One region of the Anaerosinus massiliensis genome, then DNA from elsewhere that is predicted to be linked to it. Evidence: riboswitches for the same ligand, from Rfam matches in the RefSeq annotation. Region 1 holds a riboswitch; each other region holds the start of a gene.
What was found. Region 1 has a riboswitch for cobalamin ahead of BN6559_RS03430 (ABC transporter ATP-binding protein). Riboswitches for the same ligand answer to the same signal wherever they lie in the genome.
Positions count from the first base shown of each region.

Region 2: another riboswitch for cobalamin. It lies ahead of BN6559_RS12755 (hypothetical protein); the one in region 1 lies ahead of BN6559_RS03430 (ABC transporter ATP-binding protein).
Region 3: another riboswitch for cobalamin. It lies ahead of BN6559_RS14855 (TonB-dependent receptor); the one in region 1 lies ahead of BN6559_RS03430 (ABC transporter ATP-binding protein).

Region 1 is NZ_LT575483.1:635,540-640,640, forward strand. It holds gene BN6559_RS03410 (methyl-accepting chemotaxis protein) at 1-577, opposite strand, end outside; gene BN6559_RS03415 (helix-turn-helix domain-containing protein) at 846-1,151, shown strand; tRNA gene BN6559_RS03420 (tRNA-Leu) at 1,178-1,260, opposite strand; gene BN6559_RS03425 (ABC transporter permease) at 1,377-2,123, opposite strand; gene BN6559_RS03430 (ABC transporter ATP-binding protein) at 2,123-2,962, opposite strand; cobalamin riboswitch at 3,324-3,503, opposite strand; gene BN6559_RS03435 (HD-GYP domain-containing protein) at 3,689-4,285, opposite strand; gene BN6559_RS19155 (hypothetical protein) at 4,324-4,500, opposite strand; gene feoB (ferrous iron transport protein B) at 4,585-5,101, opposite strand, start outside.
Region 2 is NZ_LT575483.1:2,644,333-2,649,433, forward strand. It holds gene BN6559_RS12745 (aspartate ammonia-lyase) at 1-376, shown strand, start outside; gene argH (argininosuccinate lyase) at 457-1,944, shown strand; cobalamin riboswitch at 2,204-2,384, shown strand; cobalamin riboswitch at 2,505-2,686, shown strand; gene BN6559_RS12755 (hypothetical protein) at 2,958-4,367, shown strand; gene BN6559_RS12760 (TonB-dependent receptor domain-containing protein) at 4,463-5,101, shown strand, end outside.
Region 3 is NZ_LT575483.1:3,098,852-3,103,952, reverse strand. It holds gene BN6559_RS14860 (ABC transporter substrate-binding protein) at 1-947, opposite strand, end outside; gene BN6559_RS14855 (TonB-dependent receptor) at 962-3,151, opposite strand; cobalamin riboswitch at 3,422-3,604, opposite strand; gene yddG (aromatic amino acid DMT transporter YddG) at 3,818-4,732, opposite strand; gene BN6559_RS14845 (DMT family transporter) at 4,889-5,101, opposite strand, start outside.

The DNA of each region.
Region 1 (5,101 bases):
TAACTCTTGTTGCTTGTTCAGCGGTTTCCTTATCTTCATTTTTCATTTGTTCTGATATTTCAGCATAATAATCCGAAAACTCTTTCAGATTTGCACTAAACTCAATCGACAATGGAAGTACTTTACTCGAATACAGTTGATACGCTTCCGCATTTTTATTTTGATCAACTAACGCAAGAACAGGCCCCCGTTCTTTACGATATTTCTCTTTCGCATCTTTAATTTTATTTACAATTGCTTGTCCTTTTGCATCCAATTGCTCTTTTTCCAATTTCTCAAATACGACGTTCGTATTATTTACCTTTTCATCAATATACTTTTTTAAATACTGATTTCTACTATGATCTGTATTGATTGTCAGTTCCAGCATCGCTTCACCTACAAGTGCCACATCAGCTCTGACCTCATTCACTTCTCTTACTGGAATTAATCTCTTTTCATACATCACATGAATACTCTCATTGGCTTTTTGAAGATTATAGTATCCCATGCCACCGACAAAAATTACAACTAAAAATGCAGCCAAAATTAAACATCCAATTTTTAAATTTACTTTAAGATCATCAAAAAAATTCATACTATTCTCCTTCTCCAAATCAATTCGTCTTTTTTGAGAATTTGTGATATTTATCCTTTAAATGCAAAAACTATTTATTCATCTCCTTTTTTTCTTAATTATTTCATTAAAACTTCATTTTTCTATTGACTTTTTTTCATCTTTATTGTTTTAGTATACTCTTCTTTCATTATAAGTGCAACTATTCCAAATTAGATGTATTTCACTATAGGTGAAATACATCTAATTTTAAACACATCTATAATTCTATTAAGGGGGAATTTATCATATGAAAATTAGTTACGATGAGCGTTATCGACAAATCGCCAAATGGATCATTTATTATCGAAAAATTAAAGGACTTACGCAGGAAACACTTTCTGCAAAAGTCGGCATTAGCAAAAGTTATCTAAGCAAAATTGAGGCGCCAAATTCTACGAAAGCATATTCACTCGACGTTTTATTTGCCATCGCAGATGCATTAGATATAGACGTAATAAGATTTTTTCTTCCGTATGAAAAATCAGAATTGCACAAATTGCAATTCATATGTGACTGCTCCGTCATTTTTGCGCACAACAAAAAACCTCTGTGAAAATCACAGAGGATATTACTCATATATGGTGCGGGTGAAGGGACTTGAACCCCCACGGTTACCCGCCAGATCCTAAGTCTGGTGCGTCTGCCAATTCCGCCACACCCGCATGTGCAGAAGTATTTCATAAGCTTGCTTAATAATTATAGCAAAATAATAACGAAACATCAAATATTTTCGTATGTTATTAATTTCCAATTGTTCATGTCATAGATCACTCGCTTACTATTTACATATTTTTCGCATTGTGAAAATACACCCTCCAAACGCAAGTACTATGTAAATAAATAAAATACATAACGAAGCCATCGATCCAGTCTGCCCACTGCCAATGGTACGCAGCAAAGCACTCGTATGCGTCAGCGGCAAGCTTTCAATAACAACTTTAAAGATGATTGGCAACTTATCCGGTGAAAAAAAAGTACCGCACAAAAAAGACATTGGCAATAAGATATAAGTATTTACGCTTCCCATATCTTCATGTGAATCAATGAGCATTGCTGCAATAAATCCAAATGCCGAAAAAATCACACAATTTATAATTAATATACTGAAAAAAAAGAAATCCATATGAAAATGTGCGCCAAATGCATATGCCATAATCATAATAATGATAGAAGACAAAATACCACGCAATGTTCCAGCAGCGATTTTCCCAATAATAAAAGCCAATGGTTTAACCGGAGCCACAAGATATTCTTCAAGACTTTTATGATACATCCGCGCAGTATGTAAAGACGGTCCAACACTGTTGAAACTGATATTCATCGAATTCAAAGCAAGAATACCAGGCACTAAAAAATCTAAATAACTTCCTCCGATATAGGTTTCTGGAATACTCCTGCCTAACCCCCAGCCAAAAGCAACTAAATAAAGCATTGGAGCAATCATACGACTTAATAAAAATTTTATTAAACGCCGTTTCAATACAATCCAATCACGCCAAAACACCGTCATAATATCATAAAACATCAGCTGTTCACCTTTCTTCCAGTCAACTCAACAAAAACATCTTCTAAATTTGAGTGTCGTATCGTCGCTGTAGTATGGATTGAACCGGCGAAAGCAGCCGCTTTTTCTCGTGTAGGGAAAAAATTATATTCCCTACCTAATTTTCCTTCCCACTCCACCACATAACTGCCTGCCTTTTTGCATAAATTCTCTGGTTTATCCAATGCGATGAGACTTCCTTTTTCCATAATTGCTACACGCTGACAAAGCTGCTCTGCTTCCTCAATATAATGCGTAGTCAAAAGTACTGTAATATCGTCATTATGCATACGACGAATTAAATCCCATAATCGGCGTCTAACTTGCGGATCAAGTGCAACTGTTGGTTCGTCCAACAATAAAATTTTTGGTTTATGCATTAATGCCCGCGCGATTAATAAACGCCGTTTCATTCCCCCCGACAGCTCCTGTACACGATCATGAATTCTCTCACTTAATTCCACATACGCTAATAAAGAAAGTATCCTTTCCTTACGTTCACGCTCTGGCATGTGATGTAAACGTCCATGTAGTTCAAGGTTCTCTCCCACCGTTAAATCCTGATCTAAATTGACATGCTGCGGAACAATACCAATCATGGCTTTTATTTTTTCTTCTTCCTGTTGAACATGTAACCCATGAATTATAATATCGCCAGAAGATGGTTTCGTTAACATCGACAACATACGAATTGTCGTCGTTTTACCTGCTCCATTAGGTCCTAGCAAACCAAATATCTCACCTTCTTTTATTTCTAAATTTAATTGATTTACTGCAATTCGTTGACCAAAAACTTTTACTAACTCTTTCATCTTTATCACTTTAGTCACTCCAAAAATAAAATTCACTTGTTTTTATTAATTTCCAAGTTGTAATATCCATATTTTCATAACAATAACGTGAATTTTCAAAAACATGATCCACCTATTCAACTTAAACAGACAAAAAAAACATGTTTCTAAATTTAGAAACATGGCTACGTAAATACGTAACAAGGCAAATATATGAGCAATGTATCCTTGCCAAAGCTAAAAAGCAAAGAAACTTTTATTAAAACAACAAAAACCTCTTTCTGCAAAAGAGGTTCTATGGTTTATAAAATCAATCCAAAAAATCTCAAAATTTATACAGTCCACATAATAGATTGCTTTATGAATCGCCTCCCCATCGCTCGCAGGTCAATCGGTGATTGTTAATTAGGCAGTTCTCCTGGCTTTAGTTCATCGCAGCTCCAAACCTTCCCAAAATAAGCATTTCAGTGGTATATATAGAAGCAACTCACTATTACAGTGGCGGGACCGCGTTGGCATTACACCAAACTTCCCTATTAAGTCTTTAGACACCTAACTCGTTTTATTCGATTTTGGTTCATTCTATCACTACAACACTTTCCTGTCAATATCATGGTCTTAATGTTTTTCATAATTTTCTAACAAATACTAATTTTTTCTGCAAATTTTAATAAAACTGCACACTAAACCTAAAAATACAGCCCTGCAATAAAAGAACTATAAAAAAAGAATTATTACATAGATTTGTAATAATTCTTATACATTCAGAGCCAAATTTTCTAATAATTTATGCTTGACTACAACATCAACAATATTTGCATCAAATTGCGTTCCACGATTATATTTTAATTGTTCAATTGCCTCAATCGCTTTTATTTTAGAACGATAAGCACGCTGACTCGTCATCGCATCGAAGGCATCTGCAATCGCAACAATACGCGATGCCAAAGAAATTTCTTCACCCTTTAATCCATCTGGATATCCTCTGCCATCCATCCGTTCATGATGATGACGAACAATATCTGATATCGGTTTTAAAACTCTTACTTTGTTCACAATTTGATAACCGATGACTGGATGTTTCTTCATAACCTCATATTCTTGGTCGTCCAATTTTCCTGGTTTATTTAAAATGCAATCAGGAATACCGATTTTCCCAATATCATGAAGATGGGCTCCAATATGAATTCTAAGTTGCTCACTTTCTGATAAAAATAAAATTTTGGCAATTGCTAAAGAAACTTCAGCGACTCGTTCTGAATGGCCGCAGGTATATGCACTCTTTGCATCTAACGTAGTTCCCAAAGCATCAACAATTTCATGTAAGTCTGTTGCTAAAAGAATTCGATTCATAAATCCCCTTATGCGTAACCTCGCTATCTGTAAAGTAATTAATTCTTATCCTTCGTTGTTTCTGAGCAATGACAATTACAGCTACCACAGCTACTTGTCGTACAGCAATCACTTTCTCCTTTTGTAAACTTTCTAATAATTTTTTTCATTCCTAAAATAAATACAAAACCAATAACAGCTGCAATAACCGCTGTCGAAATTGTTCCTATAGCCATATTTCCCATCCTCCTTTAAACATTGAATAGAGATTCAAAGCGAATCATCTTCCAAATATACGGTAGATGATTCGCTTTTTCATCTTAAGCGCCAAAACCTAATAATTTTCCAACTTGATATACAATTAATGAAACAACCCATGCCACCGCAAATGTATAACCAGCGGAGAATAGCATCCACTTCCAAGAGGAAAACTCTTTTTTAATCGTTCCAAGTGCAGTCATACATGGTGTATAAAGTGCAATGAAAATCATAAACGCATATGCAGAAAGTGCTGAAAAAGCTACGCCGATTGAATCTTGCATTTGCTGTGCTGCTTCAGTTGCTTCTTCTGCCACTTCCGCTACACCATATAATACGCCCATTGTAGAAACAACCGCTTCTTTGGCCAAAATGCCTGTAAGAACAGCCGCACCTGATTCCCAAGTAGCAAACCCATGGAAAATAAAGAGATTTGAAATTGCAGCCCCAATAGAAGCTAAGAAACTTTCTTCCATTTCAGCCGAGCCGCCAAAATTATAACTGCTTAAGAACCAAATAACAATGGACATCGCAAAAATAATTGTACCAGCTTTAATTAAGAACCCTTTTCCTTTATCC
Region 2 (5,101 bases), 2.0 Mb from region 1:
GGATCTTAACGTTTGGGATGCTCCGCTTCGTAAATGTATACAAGAATCATTTATTCTTCTAACAAATGGTTTACATTTATTTACGAATAAATGTGTAAAGGGAATCACTGCAAATGAAAAAAATTGCCGCTCTTATGCGGAGCGGTCTTTAGCAAATGCAACGATTCTTGCAGCTATTTATGGATATGAAAAAGGGACTGCTATAGTGAAAGAAGCCTACCAGAACAATGAATCTATCAAAGAAACTGCAATTAGAAATCAGATCCTCTCTCCAGAAGAAGCAGAGATTGTACTAGATCCAATGCTTTTAACAGATCAGGTAAAGTGCAGTGAAATAGTAGAAAAGTATAAAGAAAAAATAAAAGTTACTAAATGATAAAAAGTAGTATGCAAAGGTTGGAGAAGTCGTAAATTTGACATAAAGCAACTTAACTTTAGGATAAGGAGATTTTCATTATGCGAGATAGAATCAAAACGGAATTATTGGATTATTTCAAAGATGAAGTAATCTATCCTGGAATTGTCCAAGAGTATAAAATTGGTTTTCATGAAATGATTTTATTGAACAAGGCATATGCCATTATGCTAGTAAAAGAAAAAATATTGGATGCAAAGCAAGGCAAGTTAATTCTTCAAGGTTTAACAAAAGTTCACAAAAACTTAAAGCCAGAGGATCTGGATGGAAAATATGAAGAACTTTATTTCAATGTTGAGCAGGCGCTTGTGAAGGAAATAGGGATTAAAGTTGCAGGGAAACTTCATGCAGGGAGAAGTCGAAACGATATTTATGCAACGCTTTGGCGAATGGAAATAAGAAAATCGGTTTGGGATATTTTAAAGCAGATCATTGCGTTGAAAACCGTGATTTTAAAAAAAGCCTCGGAAAATATAGAAACTATATTAACGGGATATACACATACGCAGCCGGCACAACCGATTACACTTGCCTTTTATTATATGGCAGTTTTTCAGGTGCTAAATCGTGATTTTATGAGAGTGAAAAATGGTTATGAAAGAACGAATTTATCTCCTTATGGGGCTGCAGCTCTTGCGGGGACAGGCTTTCCGATTGATCGTCAAAGATTAAGTGATTTACTTGGTTTTGATCAGGTCTTAACAAATGCATTAGACTGCGTTGGATCAAGAGATTATTTATTGGAAATAGAATCAGCATTGGCGATTATGATGACGAATGTTAGTAGAATCGCACAGGATCATTACTTGTGGGCTACAAATGAATTTGATTTATTGGATATTGATGGCTCACTTACAGTTTGCAGCAGTATCATGCCGCAAAAGAAAAATCCTGTTTCGCTGGAATACGTACGGGCAAAAGCTTCTCATATGGTAGGATCCCTAGTATCGAGTTTCTGTGTTTTGAAAAATACGCCATTTTCATTATGTATGGATTTATTTGAAACGCACGGTGACTATTGGAATGCGCACAAAGAAGTTATGCATAGTTTAGGGTTGTTAAAGGAAACGATACAACATTCACAATTGAAGAAAGAAATTGCTTATAAAAAGACACAAGAAAATTTTTCAACAGTTACGGCGCTTGCTGATTATCTGGTTGGAAAGTTTGATATATCTTTTGTTGAAGCGCACGATATTGTGGGAGGCATGGTTGCAGAAGTAATAGAGCAGGGAGCCTCTGTAAGTGGAATGGATAGCATGCTTCTTGAAAAATACTCAAAAGAAATTTTAGGAAATGCACTTGTGTTAAGTTCAGAAGAGATTGAAAGTGTTTTAGAACCTTCTAAAAATATTCAATCTAAAACGAGTTTGGGCAGTCCGAGCAAAACTTCTGTTGAAAAAATGCTGGATGAAGCGCAGTCGTGTTTAGCAGAGGATAAGAAATGGTTAGATGCTCAGATTAAACAAGTAGAAAAGGCTTATCAAAAAATAGAAATAGAAGAAAATAAAATTCTCAGTGTAGAATAATTCTTTTAAATATAAACAGATACGATTAGGAGTATATACTTGAAATCGTATCTGTTTTTTTCATATGTGAATAAGTAAACCTATATAATGAATTACTTTAATATATTACGAAAATAACAACATAAAACCAATTGCAAATTATAGATTGATAGGTTGAAAAACGTCGGAATATGTAAAACGAAATTACTGGACAAGGAAATTTTTCTGTGATAGTATGTAGGCAAATAAAGGGATAAAAGGAAAACAAAGAAAATTTAAATAAAGCTATTTCGGTACAGGTGCCTTTCGGGGCTTAATAGGGAAGATCGGTTAAAAGCCGACACGGTCCCGCCACTGTAATGGGGAGCAATGCTAAGAGATACCACTGGGATATATGCCTGGGAAGGTTTGGCGGCGCGATGAACCAGAGTCAGGAGAACTGCCTGTATAACATCACCGGTGACCTGCGAGAGATGGGGAGGGGATTATGGAGTATCAGTCTCTCTCTGGATATTTAATCGCAGAGGGATTTTTTTTACTATAGTAAAGTAAAGCAAAGGATAAAAGCACGAAACATATGATAATTGTATATTGGGATAGGTGCTCGTGAGAGCTTAATAGGGAAGACCGGTTGAAAGCCGGCGCGGTCCCGCCACTGTAATGGGGAGCAATGCCAAGAAATACCACTGGGGTGTAAATCCTGGGAAGGTTTGGCAGAGTGAAGATCCAGAGCCAGGAGAACTGCCTATCTGACAATCACCACTTGACCTGCGAGTGACAGGGAGGAGATTACGACAACTGGCAGATAACATTTATTTGTCAGGTTGAAGTAATGCTTACTCCCGATAAGGGAGTTTTTTTATTTGTCTTATTTTATTTAAATAAGACAAATAAAAAATTAGGTGGGAGCAGTGTGCAATAAAAACTTTTTAAGGAGGTGAGGTATTTTCGTGTCAGGCACTAAAAAGACCTCAGTGGCCCAAAGGCTGTTGAGTGCCGAGTTTTAAAAATAAAAAATGGGAGTGTGAATGTTTATGTCTACTAAGGTTGCTTATGGTACGTATGCTTATCCGGCACCAGATTATGTAGGTGTAGGTGATATCGGAACGGCTACCTATAATGGTTCAAGTATTGCGGCACATGCCGGTGTAGTCAAAACTTATGTGGATTCTGGAATAACTAAAAAGATTGCTGGCGATCCTAAACCGTTCTATTTCAAAAACAGCGCCGGTGCCGATCGGGTGCTCGTGGCTTCTCTTGCATGGTCAGGTGGTGTGGCGAACACCCATTTTCTCATTTATCAGGCGAATGCCGACAATACTTCACCCTATACCTGGGGCAGTCCCGTATATGGACCGCAGACCTGGTCGATTGGCAGTACCGCGATCACCAATCCCTATAAATTTGTAACCAAAACGATAGGCGGCGTATGCTATATCTATGGCATCGACTATGATAATAAGACTGTTTTCCGCATTAGTAGCAGTGAGGACACCTATACCCTTGATACTGCGCATAGTTTCACCTTTACTCCGCCAACAGGGCAAGAATCCTATGGCGTCGACTTGCAAGTCATCGGAGATTCTGTATTTGCTCTGTTTATTAGTGGTACCAATCTAACGGGAAGCAATGCTTCCTATGTGAAGAGTACTTTGGTTCGCTTAAGTACATCTCTGGACTCGCCAATCTACAAGGGACCGCATGGCTCTGCAACGGCACCGGGGTCAGAAGTCTGGCCGGCTGAAAATGCTTTTAGTATTCAAGCTTATGGGGATTATTTGTATCTGATTGCTGTCGGTGGTATGCAGCATTATACTACACCGATTACCTGGAATCCGACATCTCGCCTCCAAAAAATTGCGATCAGTGATTTGACCGTAACTGATGTACTTAGAGCAGCTACAACTGCTGAAGCTTCAACCAAACCAAATGATTGCTTTGATTTTCGCGCGCTCACCTTTAACAATGATGGTAGTCAGGCATTCATTTTAACTGGTGCGTATGACGCTACTTACACCATGAGCTGGCGCTTGTATGCAACTGATATGGATACGCTTGCTTCTACTAGCAACATCTCCCTAGTAAGCAGCCTAGTGACAACTAAAATTGCAAAGGTTGTAGATCACAAAAATATTTTAGCGGGCTATCTATGGACGTTGATGTATTCGGAAAGCACGGAGTCAACTTGGTTTACACGTGGCAACGATTTGGCAATTTATGATAGTAATGGAATCGTTGGTAGCGCTGCCACGATTACGATGCTCAGTAGCCTGGGAGCAAGTAATTCTCCTTCTCTCAATTCGATAACTCTTTATGGTGGTGAAGTTGCACCGCCAACGCAGGTTTTAAAAGGCTATGCGGCTCCAGCTTTTGTTTCCAATTCCGAACAGGCACTGATCGAACGGAAAAGACTGTTTGAATTGATGCGCAAGAATCAAAAATAGGACACGACAGAATATTTCGTAATGATAATTCTCTGTGGAAGGGAAAGTATTTTCCTTCCACTTTTTTGAATTGAACGAAGTAAGGAGATAGAATTTTGCGAAAACGAAAGAATCTGATTAGTGAGGTAAAAAAAAGGCGTGTACTGCTGGTGGCATTGGTAGCGTTGGCCTTGATTCATATAACGCCAGCATATGCGTCAGAAATTCTAAACGATGCAACACCAGCTTTGAAAAAGAATATGAAAAATACGTCCTTTGCAATTGGGGCAGGGGAGACAGTGACGACTTGGTCTGGCAACAAGGAACAGTCTGGGATAATTAATGTTCGGTACAATGGCAATATCGTTGTTCTAGGCGGCGGGATTTGGCGCCCTATGGATGCAACGTCACTTAGATTGCAAAACGGGACTTTTGAATTATATAAAGACGCCTTAGTGGATATGTCTTATAAATATGGGGAAAACTATCCGGCTAACAGTTGGAACAGTAATATCACTAGAAGTGATCGAGGTTTTATAGCTTATAATGCTATTCTACATAACGGGGCAATTTTGCGTATGAATGTAAACGATGATTATTCGGATGATTTTGCTTTTGATAATCCTCAACTTACCGCTGGCGAAGATTCCGCTATGGTTAAGGTACAGATTCGGTATTGTAAAAACTTCGGCGGAACCGACTGGGAAGCCAGTAAGGCGAATTATTTGTCGGGAAGCACTAGTAATATTATTTCT
Region 3 (5,101 bases), 2.5 Mb from region 1:
GCCTGCCGATCGATTGCTAAACTAAGCGCTCTGCGCATCCTTACATCCTGAAAAGGAAACTTTGACCCATTCACTAACAGAAATCGTGTCATCATCGACTTACTGACAGAAACAGCAAACCGATCATCTTGACGGATTTCTTCAGCTAAAACGGGGGGAATTGCATTCAAATCCAAAACGCCCATAATTTCTTCCGCCTTCAACGCAGAATACCGCACCTCGGGACTTGGAATGTTTTTAATTAAAATCTGTTTCGACTTCGCCAAGGTTCCGTAATACTGTTCATTTCGTTCAAGCAAAACATATTGATGCGCCACATTTTCCTTTATTTTAAACGGCCCTGTCCCTATCGCCGGTTCACGGAAATTCCCCTGTTCATCAAAGCAGGCCGGGCTGTACATCGCACTGCCAAAATTCATCATATGATATAATTGATCCACATTTTGCGTGCTAAAGGTCAACTGAATTGTATATTCATCTATTTTTTCGTATTTTACCAGGCCCGGATAAAAAGTATTGATGTCCATTGCATAGAAATTCGATTTTTTGAGACCTTTTTGCATCCGTTCAAAATTTTTAAGCACTGCATCGGCATTAAATTTTGTTCCATCATGAAAATAAACATCTTTTCGTAGACTAAACTGCCAAACCTTGCCCGCTTCTTTCATTTCCCAACGTTCCGCTAAACCCGGTTCTGGTTTACCGGTCACTTCATGATTGGTAATAAGAGGCTCCCAAACCTGCAGAATTTTACTGCAGTAATAGCCATCCTTCTCCCCTGGGGCAAGATGACGATTTGCGGCCAACACCACAACATCCCCATCAACTAAAATCTCGTTTGCCCCATTCCTATTTTGATCGCATCCACTGTTAAACATCATGCTGACCAAGATCAGTAAGCCCACCAAAAATTTATCTGTTCGCATTGTCATCTGTGCAACCCACATTCAATTTATTTACCTCATAAATCAAGTGTCATACTTAAAGAAACTGTCCTAGGGGTAGATAAATAAAGATTATCACCGCGCGCAATCATCCAATATTCTTTATTAAATAAGTTATAGCACATCAGATTAATTTTCGCCGGCGATCCCATAACCTTGGTTTTGTAACCAACGCCAAGATCAAAAACGGTATAAGACGGTGCCCAAAGACGTTCATACATCACCGGACTTTTTCCTGTATACATCACCCTGCCAATCACATCGACCGTATCGCTGGCAGCGTATTTTAAGACGCCCACAGCACTCCATTTTCCTCTGCCGGATTCTTGTATTCCATCATATTGGCCTTTTGCAGTCTGGACATATTTAGCATCCAAGTAAGAAAGTCCGCCCATTACACTCCATTTCGGTGCAAAATCATGACTGACTGTCATTTCTACCCCTTTATGACGAACTTCCCCATCCTGTTCATAATACGTTGCGCCGTTTTTCGTGACATCAATATTATTTGTCTGTTTAATATCAAAAGCACTCAACGTCGTTAAAGTACTCTTATTCAAATATTTGATACCAACCTCATTTTGTTTGGTTTTATTCGGAGATAAAATTTCCCCAGCATTCTTATAAGTAGAACCAACAACCGTACCCGCATCAAAATTTTCTGAGTGACTTGCATAAAAAGATACATGATCAATCGGTTGATACGATATCGCATACGTTGGAGAATACGCATCACTTTCTACACGAGAAGACAACTTTCCTGTCGCTGTGTTATAGGCATTCACCTCAGCATCATGTCTATGTAAACCTACTAACACATTCATCTTTTTATAATCCATGGAATCCACGACTGACCAGCCCTTGATTCTTGTCTTATTTGAAAGCGCACTTTCATACGCTACATTCACATCCTGTGTTTGGTCTAAACCTGTATAAATATTACCTTTACCAATGGTATAGGTTTTAACATTTTTTGCTGCATCACGATTGCGCCATGCTTGATCGGCTGCAATGGTCAATGTATGATCCACCTCACCGGTTTTGAAATTCCCCATGACACCCGTTTGTAAATAATAAGCTTTCTGCGGCGTAGTTGTACTCTGTGTATTAATAGAAAAATCCCCTAAATCATTGATCAAGGTCACTGCACTGTTCTGATACATAACATTTTTATTTAATTTATTACGCATCACGCCGCCATTTAAAAATGCTTTCCAATGCGCATTTAAAATTTGTTCATGATTCAGCGTAGCACTCCAGCCATAGGACGCTTTCGCCATACCATCAAACGAATAATTTTTACTCGCATCAGGAACGCTCGGCATTTTCGTTACATTGGACCCCAGCTTAAACCATCTCTGTCCATTTAAAATATCGATATCCCGATAACCGGCAAATAAATTTGTTTTGCTTTTTTCATCGACATGATCAAGATCAAGATAGATACTCTTGGCTTTAATCCGTTCATTACTGATACTTGTCTGTCCATTCAAGTTCTCAGTGTTGACACGAATTCCCCATTCTTTATCTTTTCCGAACCTGCGGCCAAAATCATAATATTCACCGAAGAGACCTTTTCCAGAGAAAGTTTGTGTATAACGATTGAGCGGTTCATCACCAGCTTTTTTCGTAACAAAATTAACAAGTCCGCCAGCCGTATCCGATTCATATTGCGTGCCAGTGCCGCTAATTCCACTGTTGGGGCCAGAAACAATTTCAACTTTTTCAGCTACATGCGTCGGTGCATTAAACTGTGTCCAAATACCGGGAACGCCATTGACGTAGGTGCTTGTTCCATTCGCTCGAAATCCACGAAATGTGAAATCATTATGCAGCACACTACCCGACTGCCGAATCGATGGTGTATTAGCCAATACACTATCTAAAGGCTGGGTTGGATCGCCAAAAGTTTCGATGGTCTTTTCTGATAAAAAGGCAACCGTAAACGGTGTATCCATGACATCTTTTTCGCCAAGGAATCCCACTGAACCAGTTTTAGCAAGAAAGCCTCCTGCATAAGTTTCCCTTTCTCCCGTTACAACAATTTCATCAAAATCATACTCCGGCATTGCCTTGTTTTCCTCTGTTGAACTTTCTTCTTGTACAACTGCCTCCGCAGCCAAACCAACTGGTAAATTCACTCCGTTTGCCATAAAAATAAATCCTGAAAGGACTCCCCAAGTAGCTTTTTTTGTTAATTTTCTCATTTTTCCTCCTTGATTTGTCCCTTCATTCATATAAACAAAGAGCACAATATCTCCACACCAATCTTTATCTAACTTTTCTTCGATACGAAAAAAATCTGCCTGCAAAGCGCAGGCAGATTTTGCACACTCATATAAAAATTTTTCAGCAAATAAATAAAAAATCGGCTTATAAAACAAGCCGAAGAAAATCTACTCCACCAAAACAAATCTAGATGGTATCAAATCTCCTCCCCATCGCTCGCAGGTACAAGCATCCATACATGAATGCTAACGGTGATTGCTAAACAGGCAGTTCTCCTGGCTCCAGTTCATCGTTTCTCCGCACCTTCCCAAAGCTTTTGCTCCAGTGGCATTTTTACGGATTCACTCCCTGTTACAGTGGCGGGACCGCGCTGACCTTACATCAGACTTCCCTATTAAGTCCTTTCGGACACCTGCTTCAACTCATATAATCTTTTCCATATTTCGATATTATGATAGCATTGACAAATTTTATTGTCAATGATTTTCGCTAAAAATTTCCCTGATCCGACATGTAGGCGCATTCATTATGCATTTTTATCAAAAAACATACTTCAGCAATATAATTAACTCAAAATAAAAAACCCAACTGCATCTTAAAAGAAATTAGAGTTTTGTCTTCTTTATGAATTAAATGATAAATCATTATGAAGAACAAACTTTATCTTTTGCTATCTGCTCTTTCGTCGCCTGCCAGCACAAAACGGAGCCCAAACATACCATCACCACACCTTGCCAAAAAGAAAAAGAAAGTGGTGCATGCAATAGCACTGAAGATAATAACGATGATACGATCGGTGTGAAGTATGATGCACTCGCAAGTATTGTAATATCGCCATATAAAATACCAAAATTCCAGGCAGCATACCCAAATCCTACTGCACAGCCTGCCATCAATGCATAAAATATTGCATGCATGCTAAGGTTAAGTGAAACTCCACTCATAAAGAACTTCCCCCATAAAACAACAGTAATAAGGATAAAGAACACTACAATTTCGTTTTTTCCCTCCGACAACCTATTTGTTACAGTACAGTATCCAGCCCAAATAAAAGCGCCTGCAAACGCTAAAACGTAGCTAAACGGGTTACTTTTTATATTGCTCATCATCACACTTAAATCTAAGCCTTTCTCGCCTCCCAAGGTCCAACAAACACCAAGAAAAGAAAGAAGCAGTCCGGGAATAAGCAAAAATGTGAATTTCTGCTTGTTAAAAATGATAGCGAATACGATTGTAAGGCAAGGCCACAAATAATTTATAATATTGACTTCAATTGCCTGCGTCCCTGTATTTGCATACCCAATCGCCAGCGCAAACGATATCTCATACGCCATAAATAAAAAACCGCCAAACAACAAATAGCTCCGAGAAAAAGTTTTTATTTTGGGCACGCCTAAGGTAACGAGAAGAAGAGCCGAAGCAAATGTATAAATCAGCGCAATACCGCCAAGTGGATCAAGCATCTCACTTATGCTATGAATTAAACCAACCATTGTGCTCCAAAGCACGATCGCAATTAACCCAATAGCGGTGGCATTATTTTTAGCTCCTATGTTCATCCATATAATCCCCTTTTTGTTCATGTGTAAAAAATAATACCATTCCAGCTTCAATGCATACTCCGACAATCTATGGACGAATTCCAATAAAAGGTACTTGTAGTTTAATCAATATGAGACTGACTTGCAACACCACTTTATTAAAATGACTGTGATTTACATATCTGCCTTGATATCATTGTTTATTTGCGGACGAATTCTATAATTCATCAATATGATAGAACCTATTACCAGAAAAATACCGATGATATTCGCTGCATTTAACTGCTCCTTAAAAATCGCAACCCCAAGTACTGCCGCAGCAACGGCTTCAACGGACGCGATTACAGGCACCTTGCTGCTCTCTGTAATTTTTTGCAACCCTTGATA